One region of the Flavonifractor sp. An91 genome, then DNA from elsewhere that is predicted to be linked to it. Evidence: riboswitches for the same ligand, from Rfam matches in the RefSeq annotation. Region 1 holds a riboswitch; each other region holds the start of a gene.
The links. Region 1 has a riboswitch for cobalamin ahead of B5G42_RS14320 (homing endonuclease associated repeat-containing protein). Riboswitches for the same ligand answer to the same signal wherever they lie in the genome.
Positions count from the first base shown of each region.

Region 2: another riboswitch for cobalamin. It lies ahead of B5G42_RS02585 (hypothetical protein); the one in region 1 lies ahead of B5G42_RS14320 (homing endonuclease associated repeat-containing protein).
Region 3: another riboswitch for cobalamin. It lies ahead of B5G42_RS18860 (ATP-binding cassette domain-containing protein); the one in region 1 lies ahead of B5G42_RS14320 (homing endonuclease associated repeat-containing protein).
Region 4: another riboswitch for cobalamin. It lies ahead of cbiD (cobalt-precorrin-5B (C(1))-methyltransferase CbiD); the one in region 1 lies ahead of B5G42_RS14320 (homing endonuclease associated repeat-containing protein).

Region 1 is NZ_NFHA01000031.1:11,224-15,101, reverse strand. It holds gene B5G42_RS14330 (S-layer homology domain-containing protein) at 1-379, opposite strand, end outside; gene B5G42_RS14325 (S-layer homology domain-containing protein) at 474-1,697, opposite strand; cobalamin riboswitch at 1,715-1,940, opposite strand; gene B5G42_RS14320 (homing endonuclease associated repeat-containing protein) at 1,944-2,702, opposite strand; cobalamin riboswitch at 2,717-2,853, opposite strand; gene B5G42_RS14315 (S-layer homology domain-containing protein) at 3,058-3,878, opposite strand, start outside.
Region 2 is NZ_NFHA01000002.1:180,867-184,744, reverse strand. It holds gene B5G42_RS02595 (sensor histidine kinase) at 1-821, shown strand, start outside; gene B5G42_RS02590 (DUF975 family protein) at 870-1,697, shown strand; cobalamin riboswitch at 1,750-1,944, shown strand; gene B5G42_RS02585 (hypothetical protein) at 2,098-2,751, shown strand; gene polA (DNA polymerase I) at 2,962-3,878, shown strand, end outside.
Region 3 is NZ_NFHA01000011.1:85,641-89,518, reverse strand. It holds gene B5G42_RS18865 (ECF transporter S component) at 1-766, opposite strand, end outside; gene B5G42_RS18860 (ATP-binding cassette domain-containing protein) at 763-1,647, opposite strand; cobalamin riboswitch at 1,842-1,978, opposite strand; cobalamin riboswitch at 2,128-2,360, opposite strand; gene B5G42_RS18130 (hypothetical protein) at 2,426-2,563, opposite strand; gene B5G42_RS08475 (zinc-ribbon domain-containing protein) at 2,608-3,516, opposite strand; gene B5G42_RS08470 (helix-turn-helix domain-containing protein) at 3,646-3,878, shown strand, end outside.
Region 4 is NZ_NFHA01000020.1:41,588-45,465, reverse strand. It holds gene B5G42_RS11760 (cobalt-precorrin 5A hydrolase) at 1-770, opposite strand, end outside; gene cobM (precorrin-4 C(11)-methyltransferase) at 770-1,525, opposite strand; gene cbiD (cobalt-precorrin-5B (C(1))-methyltransferase CbiD) at 1,572-2,708, opposite strand; cobalamin riboswitch at 2,803-2,986, opposite strand; gene B5G42_RS11745 (GNAT family N-acetyltransferase) at 3,035-3,487, opposite strand; gene B5G42_RS11740 (cation-translocating P-type ATPase) at 3,490-3,878, opposite strand, start outside.

The DNA.
Region 1 (3,878 bases):
GGCCGTTGATGCCCTGCCAAATGGTCTTGTCAAAGTCTCCCAGAGGGGTGAGCAGGTTATAGCCTGCCACATCGGAGGGATCGGCGCCGATGGCGGTGAGGGCCACGATCAGGCGGGAATATTCGGTGTACTTCTTGTCGTGGAGGTTACCTTTGTGTTCCTCCACATAGTCCTCCACCGTGGCGTAATAATTATCCCAGTATTTCTGGGGTACGTCGTAGCCGGAACGGGCCAGGCCGATGACAGCCCATTCGCCGCCCACGGATCCCACCTGAGGTTCACGAACGGTGTTGAGCATATACTTTGCGCTGCCCTGCACTGCGGCGGTCAGATCCGTCTCCGCTGCAAATGCGGGGACACTCAGGCTGAGCAGTAGCATAAAAGCCAGGAGAAAGCCTGTTCCGCGTTTGAAAACCGTTTTCATAGGAACTCCTTTCCGTGCCGGGGCGTCTTGCGCCCCGGCACGTCGTTTGTTATTTCGTCAATTCTGTGAAGCGCATGAGGATGGTCGCCACTTCGGCACGGGTGGCCGTACCGGCGGGGTCAATGACATTGGCGGTTTTGCCGGAAATCAGTCCGGCACCCACCGCCCACGCCATGGCATCGGAAGCCCAGGCGGCGATCTGATCGCCGTCAGCGAATTTGCTCAGGTCGCCTTTGGCGCTGGTATCCAATTTGCTGTACTTGGCGTAGCGGTAAAGCATGGTAGCCAACTCTTCGCGGGTAATCGCCTGCGTGGGTGCAAACTTGCCATCGCCGACGCCGCTGACGATACCGTTGGCGCTGGCCCAGGCCACGGCAGAGGTATACCAGGTATCCGGTGCCACGTCCATAAATGTTTTACCTTCACCCGTTGCAGCAGGCTCGCCGGACAGACGATACAGGATGGTGGCCAGCATGGCCCGGTTCAGGTACTCGTCAGGAGCAAAAGTAGTGTCGCTGGTGCCGTTCATCAGGCCGTTTCCATAGACATAAGTAATGGCTTCAGCGGCCCAGTGGCCGGACAGATCGGTGAAGGGCATGGTCTTCTGTGTGGTTACCACAAAGGTGCTCAGATGGGTGATCTTCACCTGTATGCTCAGTTTCCCGTTTTGCTTGATGCAGGTTCCGGAAACGGTTTCTTTGGAGCCGTCGGCACTGAGCGCGATCACCTTGTAAGTCTCGCCGGAAACAAAGGCGGAGCCAGTCACCGGAATGGTGACGGTCAAGGATTTTCCGTCAAAGGTGGTGAGCTCCTTTTTGCCGGAGGTAATGGTCACTTCCACTACTATCGCGTCTTCCAACTGGGAAGCGCTTACCTGCTCCTTGACATCCTCAGGCTTCTTGGCTTCCACTGTGATCGTCACGGTGCTGCCGCCGGCCTGCCGGGCAATGGCGTCCAGAGCGGCGTTGGGAATGGACACGCTGCCCACACCGGTCTGCACTTCCAGGGCCGCGTCGGTGTTCTTGACCACGTCCTTCAGGGACTGGGTGGAAACTTCCGTCATCACCTTTTTGGCCTCGCCGGTGACCTGAGGCGCAATAACAATGGCGCTGCTGCCCTCGGTCTTGGCCGTAGCGATACCATGCCAAACACCAGCAGCAGGCTCAATACTCGCTTCTTCATATTTCCTCCGTCTCTCCTTTCGAGTGTTGCTCTGCCAGGGCATAAAAAATGCCGTGACAGATCCCGATGATCGCCACAGCCGTGTTCCCATGGTCGGGTCGCTCTTTGACGGCCCTTTGCATTTCTTGTAGGTCTTCTGACTTGCGCTTCAGGGGAGTTTCCCCACAACATCGGATCTGCCTTCCCAGGTTTCCCCAGTGACTGACTTTCGTCAACGATCCGGCGTCTCAGCGCTTACAGCGGCGGTTACCGTTCGGGACTTGCACCCGATTCCCTTGTTCATCCCTCCCTCTGCTTCCGCCGAGAAAGGGCCACAACAAATGCCCCTATTTACTTGTCAGTTATCCTTCCTCGCCTCCTGCCATTTCTCAAAATACTCTGCGGCGGCAATTACATTCTCCCACGAACGGAATCGCTCACAGAGGATCTTCGCCTGCGGTACATCACGTTTGCGCGGCGGGTATCCAAGGCGGCATCTGCGGCGAGTCACATCCTCCAGAGCACCGCAGATCTCCGGATCCTCCGCCAGCATCTGTGCCCAATCCGGCATATTCAAATCCGGTATTGGTAATCGCCGCATCCCGGCCGCCCGCAGTGCACCCGGCCAGGTACCAAACCGCGCTTTCAGGTAGATGCGATACAGAGAAAAGACCTCATCCTGTGTGGGCGCACGTCCCAGGCGTGACGCCGCATCGTGCAGAACAGCCAGCAAATCCTCGTTGGAATAGCTGGCATAGACCGCCCTGCCAAGCCCACTGGACAGCGTAAGAGATGCATAAGGGTGCTTTTCAGCGTTGTCTGCATACTCTGGTGGAGCTTGCTGTGCCCATTTCTGTATCAAATTGCGGTATTGTTCTGCCTCTTGCGGCGTAAGTCTAGCTGGGCGAGCCTGCCTTCGCTTGCTGACGGTCTTCACCCCCCTTCCAGTTTCGGGATCTGCTGCCGGCTCAGAAAACAAAAAGCCGGCAGACAATGGTGTCTGCCGGTAAAAAGCAGATATCCATTGCCGATCCCTGCAAGTAGAGCATTTGTACATTAAAAATGTACAAAAACCCAAGCCATCTCCAAACATGGACATGGCTGCAAAAATCGGCAATGGATACCACCTTGATCAATTACCATGGAACAGGCTGACAATCCTGGCTTATGGCCGGAGCCAAATACAGTAGAGGTAAGACTGCGCCGGATTCTCACCGGCTTGTCAGTTGGCATATGTCAAGCATATGACCTGTTCACGAAAATATTCTATCCGCTTTTTATGACGTTGTCAAGGGAATCCGAAGACAAGGATACCTATGGCAGCCCTTGTCTTCAACTGCCGACTTTTGCCGGGCTGGTTCTTTGGGTCAAACTTGCTGTTTCCTCAGGATCGGACTTCCGGGATCCACAGCTGGGGATGCTGTGGATCCCGGAGATCCTTGAGAGGGAAGTATGCTTCAACGAGGAGGCAGTTACTTTGCCAGTTCCTCGCCAAAACGCATCAGAATCATGGCCACTTCGGCCCGAGTAGCGGTGCCTTGCGGCACAATAGTGGTTGCGGTACGCCCGGTGATCAGCCCCTCCGCGTATGCCCAGCGCAGAGCCTCAACTGCCCAGTCGCTGGCGTTCCCGGCGTCAGTGAATGCCGAGAGATCACCAGCTGCGGCTGTATCATGCTTCATAAACTTGGCGTAACGGTAAAGCATAACGACCAGCTGCTCCCTGGTGATACTGTCAGTGCCACCGAACAGACCATTTCCGTAACCTGTGACGATGCCGTTCCCATTGGCCCAGGCTACGGCGTTAGTATACCAGGTATCCGGCGCCACATCGGTGAAGGCCGGGGCTTTACCGTCTCCGGCGGGCGAGCCCGCCAGGCGGTACAGCACGGCAGCCAGCATGGCGCGGCTCATCTCCGCGTCAGGGGAGAAGGTTGTTGTACTGGTGCCGTTGAACAGGCCGTTTTTATAGACGTACTGAACCGCCTCAAAATACCAGGCATCCTTATCCACATCCGTGAAAGGCAGACCGGCATCCAGAGCCGCGAAAGCCGCCTCAGCCTCTGTCAGTACGTTGTAGTTGCGAACCAGCTTCTTCTGGGTGTCGGTCAAGGCATCATATGCTTTCCGGGCCGCTTTGATCTTATCGCCGCTGTCCTTGGTAACAGTTCCGATGGCGTTGATGAGTTTTTCCACCGCCTGGGCCGCTTTCTGGTTATCGTCATAGCCGTGAGTTCCGGGAACTGTATGGTAGTCACCGGTATAGAAGAAGGTGATTTTATCGCCGTCGCTCA
Region 2 (3,878 bases), on a different contig from region 1:
GGGAGTACGGCGTGCATCCGGTGGCCTCCAACTATTGCCTGCCGGGGGATTACCTGCTGGCCGGCCTGGAGCCGGCGGCTCTGCTCACCCTGGCGGCGGCGGTGGCACTGGCCCTGTTCACCGCCTGGCTGGAGAGTCGGGCCATCCGGCGGGAACGGGCCTTCGTCCGGGGGGCGGCCCATGAACTCAAGACTCCTCTGGCGGTGCTGCGCACCCATGCCGAGGCCCTGCGGGAGGACATCGACCCCGCCAAGCGGGGCCAGTACCTGGACACCGTGGTGGCTGAGAGCGACCGGATGGCGGCCCTGGTGGGGAGCCTGATGGACCTGGCCCGGCTGGAAAGAGGCGGCAAGGTGGAGCGGGAGCCCCTGGATCTGGCTGCTCTGGTGGAGAATGGTGCTGCACGGCTGTCCCTGCTGGCGGAGGAAAAGAACATTGAACTGCGTACTCAACTGGCCCCGGCATCCATGCTGGGGGACCGGCTGCGGTTGGAAGAAGTGGTGGATGATCTGGCGGACAATGCCCTGCGCCACTGCACCCCCGGCGGCGCGGTGACCATTGCCCTGGCCCAAAAGGGACGGCGGATCACGCTGACCGTGGACAACGACGGCCCCGTCATCCCGCAAAAACATCTGGACCGCCTGTTCGAGCCCTTCTACCGGGGGGATGAGGGCCGCAGCCGGGCGGACGGAGGTACCGGTTTGGGCCTGGCCATTGTCCGGGCGGCGGTGGAGGCCCATGGAGGCCGCTGCTGGGCGGTCAACCGGACGGGGGGCGTGACCTTTACGGTGGTGCTGCCCGGGTTGCAATCGGAAACATGATGTGGTATCATTTCCTCAACAAGGTAGAAACGATTGTGAGGGAGTACCATGGGATATAACCGTCCTGAGTCCAAGTGGCTGGCACGGGATGCCATGCGGGGGGCCTATCCCCACCCCATGCTGGTGACGCTGGTGTATGTGCTGCTGACCGGTGTACTGAGCAGTGTGGTGCTGAATTTTGTATCTGAGCCTTTTCAGGCTGCCTATTTTTATCTGACAGAGACCAACTATGAAGTGGAAGAGATCCTGACCGCCATCTTTACCCCCCAGCGTATTGCGGTGATTCTGGTTATGGAGCTGCTGCTGGCGCTCTATAGCTGGGTGATGGATTACGGATATACCTCCTATAGCCTGCGATTGACCCGGCGGGAAGGTCCCAGCTACCGAAATCTGCTGGATGGCTTTTATACGATAGGACGGGCACTGGCTGTGAATTTCCTGTCGGCCCTGTTTGTGTTCCTGTGGGGGCTCATCGGTATGGCGGTCTATGTGGGCTTTGTGTTCCTGGCCTATCTAATGCACAGCGTCACCCTGATCCTTGTCGGCGCTTTAATCATGCTGGTTTGGATGATTGCCATATCCTATCGTTACCGGCTGGCGGTCTACTTTCTGCTGGACCACCCGGAGATGGGCGCCCTGGAGGCCATTCGCCACAGCCGCAGCGCCATGCGGGGCAATATCATGGCACTGTTCGTACAGGACCTGTCCTTCCTGGGATGGCTGATTTTGTCTCCCTTCACCCTGGGTATTCTGAGCCTGTGGATCGGCCCCTATATGGGGGCGGCCAATGCCAATTTTTATAACTGGGTGGTGTATGGAGCCTTTCCTCAGCGGCCTCAGCCCGGCGGGTGGAACGGACCTTACGGCGGGATGTAACCAAAGTAAGCATTGTATTTTCGGACGAAGATGATATAATAGAAACAACAACTGAATCCAATCAGCGGTTGGTAGCTATCCGTCCTCAGGGGCGGAGCTTTCAATGGGAATGCGGTGCAAGTCCGCAGCAGCCCTCTCTACTGTAAGGATGACGAGCGCTCATAAGGTCACTGTCCGGGTACGGATGGGAAGACGGGCGTAAGGTTGAATCCAAGCCAGGAGACCAGCCAGCCGCGACGGTAACGCGCATATTCGGCGGGGAAATGGCGCGTGACAGCACAGGCGTTTGAGCTGATGAAAAAAGAGTTTCCCGTCCGGGAAACTCTTTTCTTTTGCTATGGCCTGGGCCATAGATGTCCCCGCCGGAATCCATTTGCAGCGGCAGGGAGGTAGTAAAGCTATGGAACGGACCGGAAAGAACAGATTGTCCCAGCGGGAATTGAATGAATATCGCCAGTGGCTGGCGGAACTGGAGGAGGAGATGACCGATACGCCCGGATTATCTCAGCAGCTGGATGGAGATCTTACCCTCTATTTTTCCCCGGAATGTCCCATTGGCAGACAGGTGTATACCAGCTTTTCCGACGAAGAACTATTGGAGTCACTGGTGGAGACCATGGAGGGGCGCAATGGTTCGCCCCGTCCGGAACGGCTGCTGTGCGTCTACCGCTGGTATCTGGAAAAGCGCTTTGGTTCCCTCCATCATGCCTGTTGGCGGGCCCGGGGCAGGAGCCGCCAGCAGGCGGCAGAGCGGATGTGGCCGGCGGACTGGCCCGAGCGGGTGGACACCCTGCCCTTCCTGAAGCGGTGCGCGTCCCGGGGCGTATGCCTGGATGAGGATGCCCGACAAACACTGGGGGAGTACTGCGCGGCGGTCCGACGGACAGGTCAGCCTCCCTGCCGGGAGGAGCTGCCCGGGGAGCTGGATGTATTGTTCAGACAAGTGGGCTGCACCTGGCAGACCGGACTGGAACTGCTGGGCATTCCTGCGCTGAGCAAGTCTGTGCGCCGGCATATGCGGCGTTATTGGGCGCGGAATGTTAGCCATGCCTGAAGCCGGAGGGGAAGGACCTTCCTGATACCGCCGTCTCAGAAGGATCTATATCCTGCTGGCTTCTGCCGAGGGGTATTTGGCCTCGGCACGCATAGCGGTCACCATTGTGAGGTGACCCGGCGGGCGTTTCTCTTGTATGGGACGGAGAAAGCTGGTATACTATAACCTGAGATTTTATGTCCGGTGTGCCGGACAGCAGGAGGTCCTTTCATGAAGCTTATGGTCATTGACGGCAATTCCATCATCAACCGGGCCTTTTACGGCATCAAGCTGCTCACCACCAAGGACGGCACCCCCACCAACGCCGTCTATGGCTTCGTGAACATCCTGCTCAAGCTGATAGACGAGGAGCGGCCAGACGCCCTGTGTGTCACCTTTGACCGAAAGGCCCCCACCTTCCGCCACCTGGCCTATGAAGGCTATAAGGCCCAGCGGAAGGGGATGCCGGAGGAGTTGGCGGCTCAATTGCCTATCCTGAAGCAGGTACTGGAGGCCATGAACATCCCTCGCTATGAGATGGATGGCTGGGAGGCCGACGACCTCATCGGTACCATCTCGGTGAAGGATACCGCCGCCGGGTGGAATACCGTCATCGTCACCGGCGACAAGGACTCCCTCCAGCTGGTCACCGATACCACCCGGGTGAAGCTGGTGTCCACCCGTATGGGCCAGACCACCACCAAGGAGATGACCCCCGAGGCCTTCCGGGAGGCCTACGGCTTTGATCCCATCCACATGGTGGACCTGAAGGCACTGATGGGGGATACCAGCGATAACATCCCCGGTGTCAAGGGGATCGGTGAAAAGACCGCCATGGACCTGATCCAGCGCTACCACAGCGTGGAAGCCATTTATCAGGATCTGGACAGCGTAGAGGCCAAGCCTGCCGTGCTTAAGAAACTGACCGAAGGGGCAGACCAGGCTAAAATGTCCTACGACCTGGCCCTCATCCACTGCGATGCCCCCATCGACTTCACCCCCGAGGCCAACCTGCGGAAGGAACCCAATGCCGCCGTCCTGTACGAGTTTTTCCTCAAGCTGGAGTTCAATAAGCTCATCGACAAGCTGGGCCTCAGCGCGCCTCAGGGGGAGGTGCAGCAGGAGGAACAGTTTACCGGCACCTGCAC
Region 3 (3,878 bases), on a different contig from region 1:
GCCGTAAATAGTCCGGCCGGTGACTGCGGCGGGTGATAGCTGCGGCAAACACCAATAGGGAGACACAAAATATGGAGTACAGCGCCAACTGGTCACCAGCCAGAGCCGTCAATCCCTCTGCATTGACCAGCGCAGTCAAATTCCCTACACCAAGAAAGGAAAGAAATAAAAGCAGCGATACAGCACCAGACATTGCCGCCAGAAGTTTCCGCCACCACGGCAGTTTTTTGGGCTTTCCTGCCGCGCTTACTTCTGTTGGCTCCGGCAGGGGCGAGATGTCATCCGACAACTCCGGTACAGGCGGCAGTTTCCCGCCGCACAGAACGATCACATCCTCCGGTGTAATGGCCTCAGGCTCCTGATCCCGTGCCATACGGTTGGCAGAGGTCGTATAAAAGCTGTTCCCCGAAAAAAAGGCACGGGGCGTCCCTTCCGACACGGTACCTCCATCAAAAAACAGTGCACAGCGGTGAGCATAGCGGGCGCAGAATCCAATATCATGGCTGACCATCAGGATTGTAACGCCCCGCCGCAAAAGCACCTGCAAAATTTCCGCAAAAACCTGTTTGAACTCTGCGTCCAACCCCTTGGTTGGTTCGTCCATCAGAAGAATATCAGGATCCAGCAACAGGACTTTGGCCAATGCCGCCCGCTGCTGCTCTCCGCCGGACAGGTCATAGGGATGATGCTCCAGCAGCCCCTCCAGCCGGCACAGGGCCACCACACGGGCAATGCGCTTTGCCTTTTCCTCTTTGCTGCCGTTCAGGATCTCCGCCAGATCTTCCTGAACTGTTTTTTCACGAAGAGGGTCTGGGGATTCTGAGGCAAAACGCCAATCGTCCCCTGATGGGTTACCGTTCCCCGGTAGGGTTTCAAAAGTCCAGCCAGCAGCTTCAGCGATGTGGATTTCCCGGCGCCGTTTCCACCCATAAGCGCATAGAACTCGCCCCTTTTTAGGGTGAGGTTCAGTTCCCGCACAACGTCGGGGCTGTCTTTCTCATACTTGAACCACAACTCCGACGCCTCTAGTACAGCGCCGTCCGGGTAGACCCGAGATGGCTCTGGCGGCAGCGGACAGGGCGGATGCTCCACGCTGTAGGCCGTCAGCCAGTCCCGTCCCTCCCGGACTGTAACCGGGCATATCCCTTCCTGTTCCACCGCTGCCCACACCCGCATCGCAGTAGGCATGGCCAGGAACATGGTGTGCCCGCTGGCCCGCAGGGCTGTGCCCACTTCGGCAGGCGTACCGCTGCACAGCAGCTTCCCCTCCTCCATGACGGCCACCCGGGTGGCCAGCGGAAACGCATCTTCCAAACGATGCTCCGTCAGAAGGATGGTCGTACCCAGCTCCCGGTTGATGCGTCCAAGGGTGGCCAGAAAGTCCGATGCCGCAATGGGGTCCAGCTGGGAGGTTGGTTCGTCCAGAATCAGAACCGAGGGCTGCATAGCCATAACGGAGGCCAGATTGAGCAGCTGCTTCTGTCCGCCGGACAGCTCCGTTACATTTTTATAGAACCAGTTCTCGATGCCGAAAAAGGCAGCCATCTCCGCCACCCGCTGGCGGATCACCGGCGTCTCATACTGCGCTGCCTCTCGTGGCGTAAGTCTGGCCGGGCGAGCCTGTCTTCGTTTGCTGATGGTCTTCACCCCCCCTTCAAACTCCAGGATCTTCCGGCAGCCTGAAAAACAAAAAACCGGCAGACAATGGTGTCTGCCGGTAAAGCGCAGATATCCATTGCCGATCCCTGCAAACAGAGGCTTCGAACATGATAAATGCACGAAACCCAAGCCATCTCCAGACATGGATATGGCTGCAAAAATCGGCAATGGATACCACCTTGATCAATTACCATGGAGCAGGCTGACAATCCTGGCTTATGGCCGGGGCCAAATACAGTAGAGGTAAGACTGCGCCGGATTCTCACCGGCTTGTCAGTTGGCATATGTCAAGCATATGACCTGCTCACAGTCTGCATTGTAACCGATTTCTGCAGTGCTGTCAATGACCATTCTTGGAGCGTACTGTAGGGTGTAATATTCCTGAAAATTACAAAACGGCTGCGGCAACCTTATGATTGCCACAGCCGTTTTTCTGTGTAGCCAAACGACACCTGCTACCCATATGGGCAGCAGATCTCTTTTCCTTGTAGGTCTTCTGACTTACGCCTGCGGAGGAGTTCTCCTGCGTCCATATCCTGCCTTCTCAGGTTTCCCCAATGACTGGCTTTCGCCAACGGATACAGACTCAGCGCTTACAGCGGCGGTTACCGTCCGGGATTCACACCCGGTTCCCTTGTCCAGTTTCCGCACCGTGCAGCTTAAGCAGGAGGCAACAGAAACCACAAAGATTCCGATTCAATTCTGATCGTATCGTATCACTAAGACTCTAAAACGTCAAGAGACTTGTTCCCAACGTTTGAGAGCGTCAAGCATATACCCGGCTACATCCGTACCACACTGGCAGGGAGAGGCTGATGTCGTGGAGTACGCCGATGACTGTTCGTCCTTTCTCCCGGGACCAGTGCTCCAGACAGGTCACCAGTTCTGCCTGACTGCCTGTCACAGATTTACTTGGCGCAGGATAACAGTTTATTGCAAACTCTTTTCTCAACCGGCATTTTCATACATGAGCTCCAGGAATAACATAACATCAAACACGTCACTTGATGTCTGCTGACTATCCAGCAGGTCGATTCGATTTAAGGAATATTCAAAGGTTCCATCATTCTGGTCCTCATAATAGAAGCGAAACCGAACATCCTCTCCCATAATGGGCATATAGCCTTCCACATAGACGTTGGAGGCGTCCTCATCAATGGATTCTGAGGTCCAGGTGGGGCTGCGCAAGTTGTCGTCCATCAATTCTTTCATGGTCTGAGGACCATATTCGTCCAGCGTGACATTTTGAATCTGATAGATCGGACCGCCAACCGCCGCATCCCATCCATAACGAAGAATGCCTGCCCCACCGTTGGCCAGAAAGATCACAAACCCGATCAAAAGCGCGATCTCTGCCAGCATACCGATCTTTTTCCGGTTCATGGTACCGGCATTGCAGCCAGCCTCTTCGTTGCCGGCATCCTGAACGGTATAGGGCTGTCCCGGATTCTCGATATGCGTGCCGCAGATGGGGCAGAAAGCCTGCCCGCGTTCCATACGATGATTGCAGGTGGGACAGGGCATATATTTCCGCCTCTGGCGGAGTTTGCGGTTATAGCCTAGATTGATCATGCCAATCAGGCCCAGAATTGTCCCCATAACAGTCCAGCCATGGCCCCAAAAGAACCCCAGAATGATCAGGATTCCGCCCAGAACGGCATAGACATAGTTGGTAAACTGGTTGATCTTTACTGCTGCAACTTCAAAATAGTAGTTATGCCACAACCGGTAAAAAAATCCCTTCTCCTGCGAGCGGGTTTTGCCGGCCGGCTCTGGATTCACAGGTGCGCCGCAGGATGTACAGAATTGATCAGTGGGACCCAGCGGTGCCCCGCACGTTGTGCAAAAGCGCTCCATAACTTCCCTCCTATAGATATCTCAAATGAGATGCAGTATATATTTAAAAGAATATCATATATAACTATAGATGTAAATAATCCCAAAAGATTTTGCTAAAGTTATAGTAAAACAGATGGGAGCATCGATATGGAGATAGGACGACGCATTGCTGAATTGCGAGAAACCGCCGGCTGGACCACCAACCGCCTAGCCAATCTGTGCGGGTTATCCCAGAGTTTCCTGCGCTCGGTGGAATTGGGGGAGAAGGGGATCTCGGTGGAAAACCTTCAGTTGATCTGTGACACCCTGCACATCTCTCTGCGGGACTTCTTTGATATTCGGTCCGACCAGAATAGAGAGCAGGACCGGCTGCTGCGCCA
Region 4 (3,878 bases), on a different contig from region 1:
GCCAGCAGGCCTGGTTCGTCCTGTTTCAAATCAATGGTGGCCACCTGGGTTACCGACTGGGCTTCATAGCCGGACAGGGCCTCCTCCACCGCCGCCCGGATGGTCTCCATAGGAGTTCCTCTCCGGCAGCCGATGCCCAGGATCAGTCCCTTGGGGGCCAGCCGCAGGGTGCGGAGAAAGGGCCCCTCTCCCCGCCGGTAGGTGACCCACACCCCCAGCTCCGCCAGGCCGCGAGTCAGTCCCGCCGGGCAGGGGTGGCCGAAGTCGCTGACAAAACCCACCGGCTTCCCCTCCAGCAGGGCGGCGGAGATCTCCTTGGCCAGCACCCGGTCGGTAATGACCATGTCCCGCTCCCTGGCCCACACGTCCACAGCAAAGAGGCCGTTGACGTCGGTGGCGGTGGACACCGCCGCCTGACCGCCGGTAAGGGCGGCCACCTTCAGGGCCAGCTCATTGGCCCCTCCCACATGACCGGACAGCAGGGGGATCACAAACCGCCCCGCCTCGTCCACGCTCACCACGGCGGGGTCGGTAAATTTATCCCTCACATGGGGGGCAATGGCCCGGACGGCGATGCCCGCCGCTCCCACAAAGAGGAGGGCGTCCGCCTCGGCCCAGGCTTTTTCCGTCCAGCCCTCCAGGCTGTCATAGGCCTCCGCCCCCACCTCAGGGGCGAACCGGGCAGGCACATGGAGGGTGGCCTCCAGCGCATCAGCCAGGGTACGGCCCAAAGCCGCCCCCCGCCGGGTAAAGGCAATGATGGCCGCCATCACTTGCTGGCCTCCCGGAATTCATGGGTAAAGGTGGGGTCGTACAGCTTGGACCGCTTGTAATCATCCCCCAGAAAATAACCGATAGTAATGAGGGCCGTCTTGGTTACATGGTTCTCCTTGGCGGTTTTCGCCAGGGTGGACACGGTGCAGCGGTACACCTTCTCCTCCGGCCAGGTGGCCTTGTACACGATGGCCGCCGGGGTATCGGGCGCATAGCCCCCCGCCATCAGCTCCTCCTCCACCTGCTCCAGCAGGCCGGTGGACAGGAAGAGCACCATGGTGCAGCCGTGGGAGGCCATCTTCCGCAGCTGCTCCCCCTCGGGCACCGGGGTACGGCCCGCCATGCGGGTAATGATAACCGACTGTGATACATCGGGCAGAGTATACTCCGCGCAGAGGGCAGCAGCCGCTCCCGAGAAGGAGGACACACCGGGGGTCACGTCGTAGGAGATACCCAGTTTGTCCAGCTCGTCCATCTGCTCCCGGTGGGCGCCGTACAGAGAGGGATCGCCGGTGTGGAGCCGGGCAGTGGTGCCCCCCCTGGCCTCGGTGTCCTTCATTACCTCAATGACCTCTTCCAGGGTCATCTTGGCGCTGTCATAGACCTGGCAGCCCTCCTTTTTATAATCCAGCAGGGCGGGGTTCACCAGGGAACCGGCATAGATGATGACATCCGCCTCCCCCAGCAGCTTAGCTCCCCGCACGGTGATGAGATCGGCCCCACCGGGGCCCGCGCCGATGAAATGTACCATAATCGAAACTCCTATCTGTATCGGCGGACGGCCGTAAAAGTCGCCCCTACGATTGATGTTGATGCAGAGCCAGCAAGTTTTCAGCCCCTGTTGTCTTTCCCAGCAGTCCGTACTGGTTGGAGAAGAACACCGCCTCAATGGCCAGGTCGGGCCCGGCCCGGTGGTGCAGCACCTCCTCCAGAGCCTGGGCGATGGAGGCCATCACCGGCTCCAGCAGCCCGTCCTCTTTCAGCAGCTCTACCCCGGCATCGGTGGTAGGGCAGGCAAAGAGGGCTTTCAGCAGCGCCGGGCTCCCGCCCGCCAGGGCAGCGTGGGCGGTGAGGGTCTCCCGCCGGCCATCGGCCACCTTGGAGTGGGTGTTCATGTTCCCCGCCGCCACTTTAATCAGCTTGCCCAGGTGGCCCACCAGCAGGAAGGATCGGAAGCCCAGCCCGGCAGCGTGGTCGATGGCGTGACCCAGATAGTTGCTGCAAGTGCAGCGATGGGTCAGGTCCAGGTCCAGAGTCCCCTCCGCGAAGGAATCCCCGTAGTTGCCGGGGGTGACCAGCAGATCGGTCACGCCTGCGGCTTTGGCTATATCCTGCTCCAGGTAGAGGGAGTCAATGAGGGCGGCCTCGCTCATGGGGCGGACGATGCCGCTGGTACCCAGGATGGAGATGCCCCCTTCAATACCCAGCCGGGGGTTGAAGGTGTGGGCGGCCAGCGTCTCTCCCTCCGGCACCGAAATGGTAATGGACAGTCCGCCGGTATAGCCCGCCCTGGCCATCTCCTCCTCCGCCTGGTGCCGGATCATCATCCGGGGGGTGGAGTTGATGGCAGCTGCGCCTACCGGCTGGTCCAGTCCGGGCCGGGTCACCCGGCCCACGCCGGTACCGCCGTCGATGGTGATGCCGGGGGTGTCGGTCTTTTCCGCCCGTGCGAAGATCAGGGTTCCGTTTGTCACATCCGGGTCGTCCCCGCCGTCCTTCCGGACGGCGCAGCTGGCCCAGCCGGTTCCGGCGGACTGTTCCAGCAGTTCAACCTCCACCGCGATCCCCGCAGGGGTATCCACCCGCACTGCGGGCAAAGCCTCCCCGGTAAGCAGCAACCGGACTGCCCCGGCTGTAGCGGCGGCGGCACAAGTGCCGGTGGTATAGCCGCAGCGCAGCTGCTTGTTCCCCACCGGGATATACAGTTCCAGCACCAGACCGCCTCCTTCGACACAAAAAGGCCCTCCCCAGCTTTGGGGAGGGCCTTTTTCAATGAAAAAATGCCGCACCTCTCCACCTCAGAGCTACGCAATACGGTATCCCTGCAGCGGGTCTCCTGGCTTGCGTTTCCTCCTCCGGCGCACCTTCTCAGCCCCACGGGCCAATGGTATTCGCGCCTTCGTCCACGCTTACAGTAGAGGTAAGACTGCGCCGGATTTACACCGGCTTCCCCTTTCGCGGCACTGCCGCAACTGCGGATACAATTCAATTCTCCGCTCATTATATCAGGGTTCAGGGGAAAAGTAAAGGTAATTTCTTGTCATATGGGCGCACAGGCCGGTTCCCGTGCCATGACAAAATTGGTCAATTTGACCCCATGGCGCTCCACCTGCTGCTCCCGCTCCACCTGCCAGCCCCGGCGTTCAAAGAAAGGCCGGGCGGTGAGAGAGGCGTGAGTCAGCCGGGCGCCGGGCAGGGCATCGCACAGGGCGGTGGCGATCCCCCGGCCCTGGAGATCCTTATGGACATAGAGCCGGTCCAGGTAGCCGTCGTCGGCCAGATCGGCAAAGCCAGCCACCATCCCGTCCCACTCCGCCACCAAAGTAGTGTGGGCCTGAAAGGAGGCATCCCAGGCCGCCAGATCCACCTGTCCGTCGGCCCAGGCATCCAGCTGTTGTGTGGTATAATCCCGCCCGCACACCCCATGGACCGTCTGATAAAAGAGCTCCGCCAGAATGGGGCAGTCCGACGGACGGTAGGGCCGTACCGTCAGACTCATGTGCGGCGCCTCATATGTCTGGCCTTGTCCCACAGCAGGGCGCCGTACTGACATACCTTCAGCAGCACGTTCATCACCGGGTAGGACAGGCCCAGGAACACCACCAGTACCAGGAAGGACTGAATCGTCAGCTGGCTCAGGCCAAAGCTGGCCCCGAACCAGATGATGGCCACCGCGGAGGAGGCGCTCATGGCGATCATCAGCACCCGCCGCTTCCAGTCGAAGGGCTTACACACCTGATAGAGCACCAGCAGGCCGATGACCACCAGCAGAATGGTGGACATGGTGGACAGCTCGTCGGTGGTGAAGCCGAACACCAGATAGAAGGCCTCCAGCCCCAGCACGATGATCAGGTCGGTAAGGCCGCCGGGCAGGGCTGCCCGGA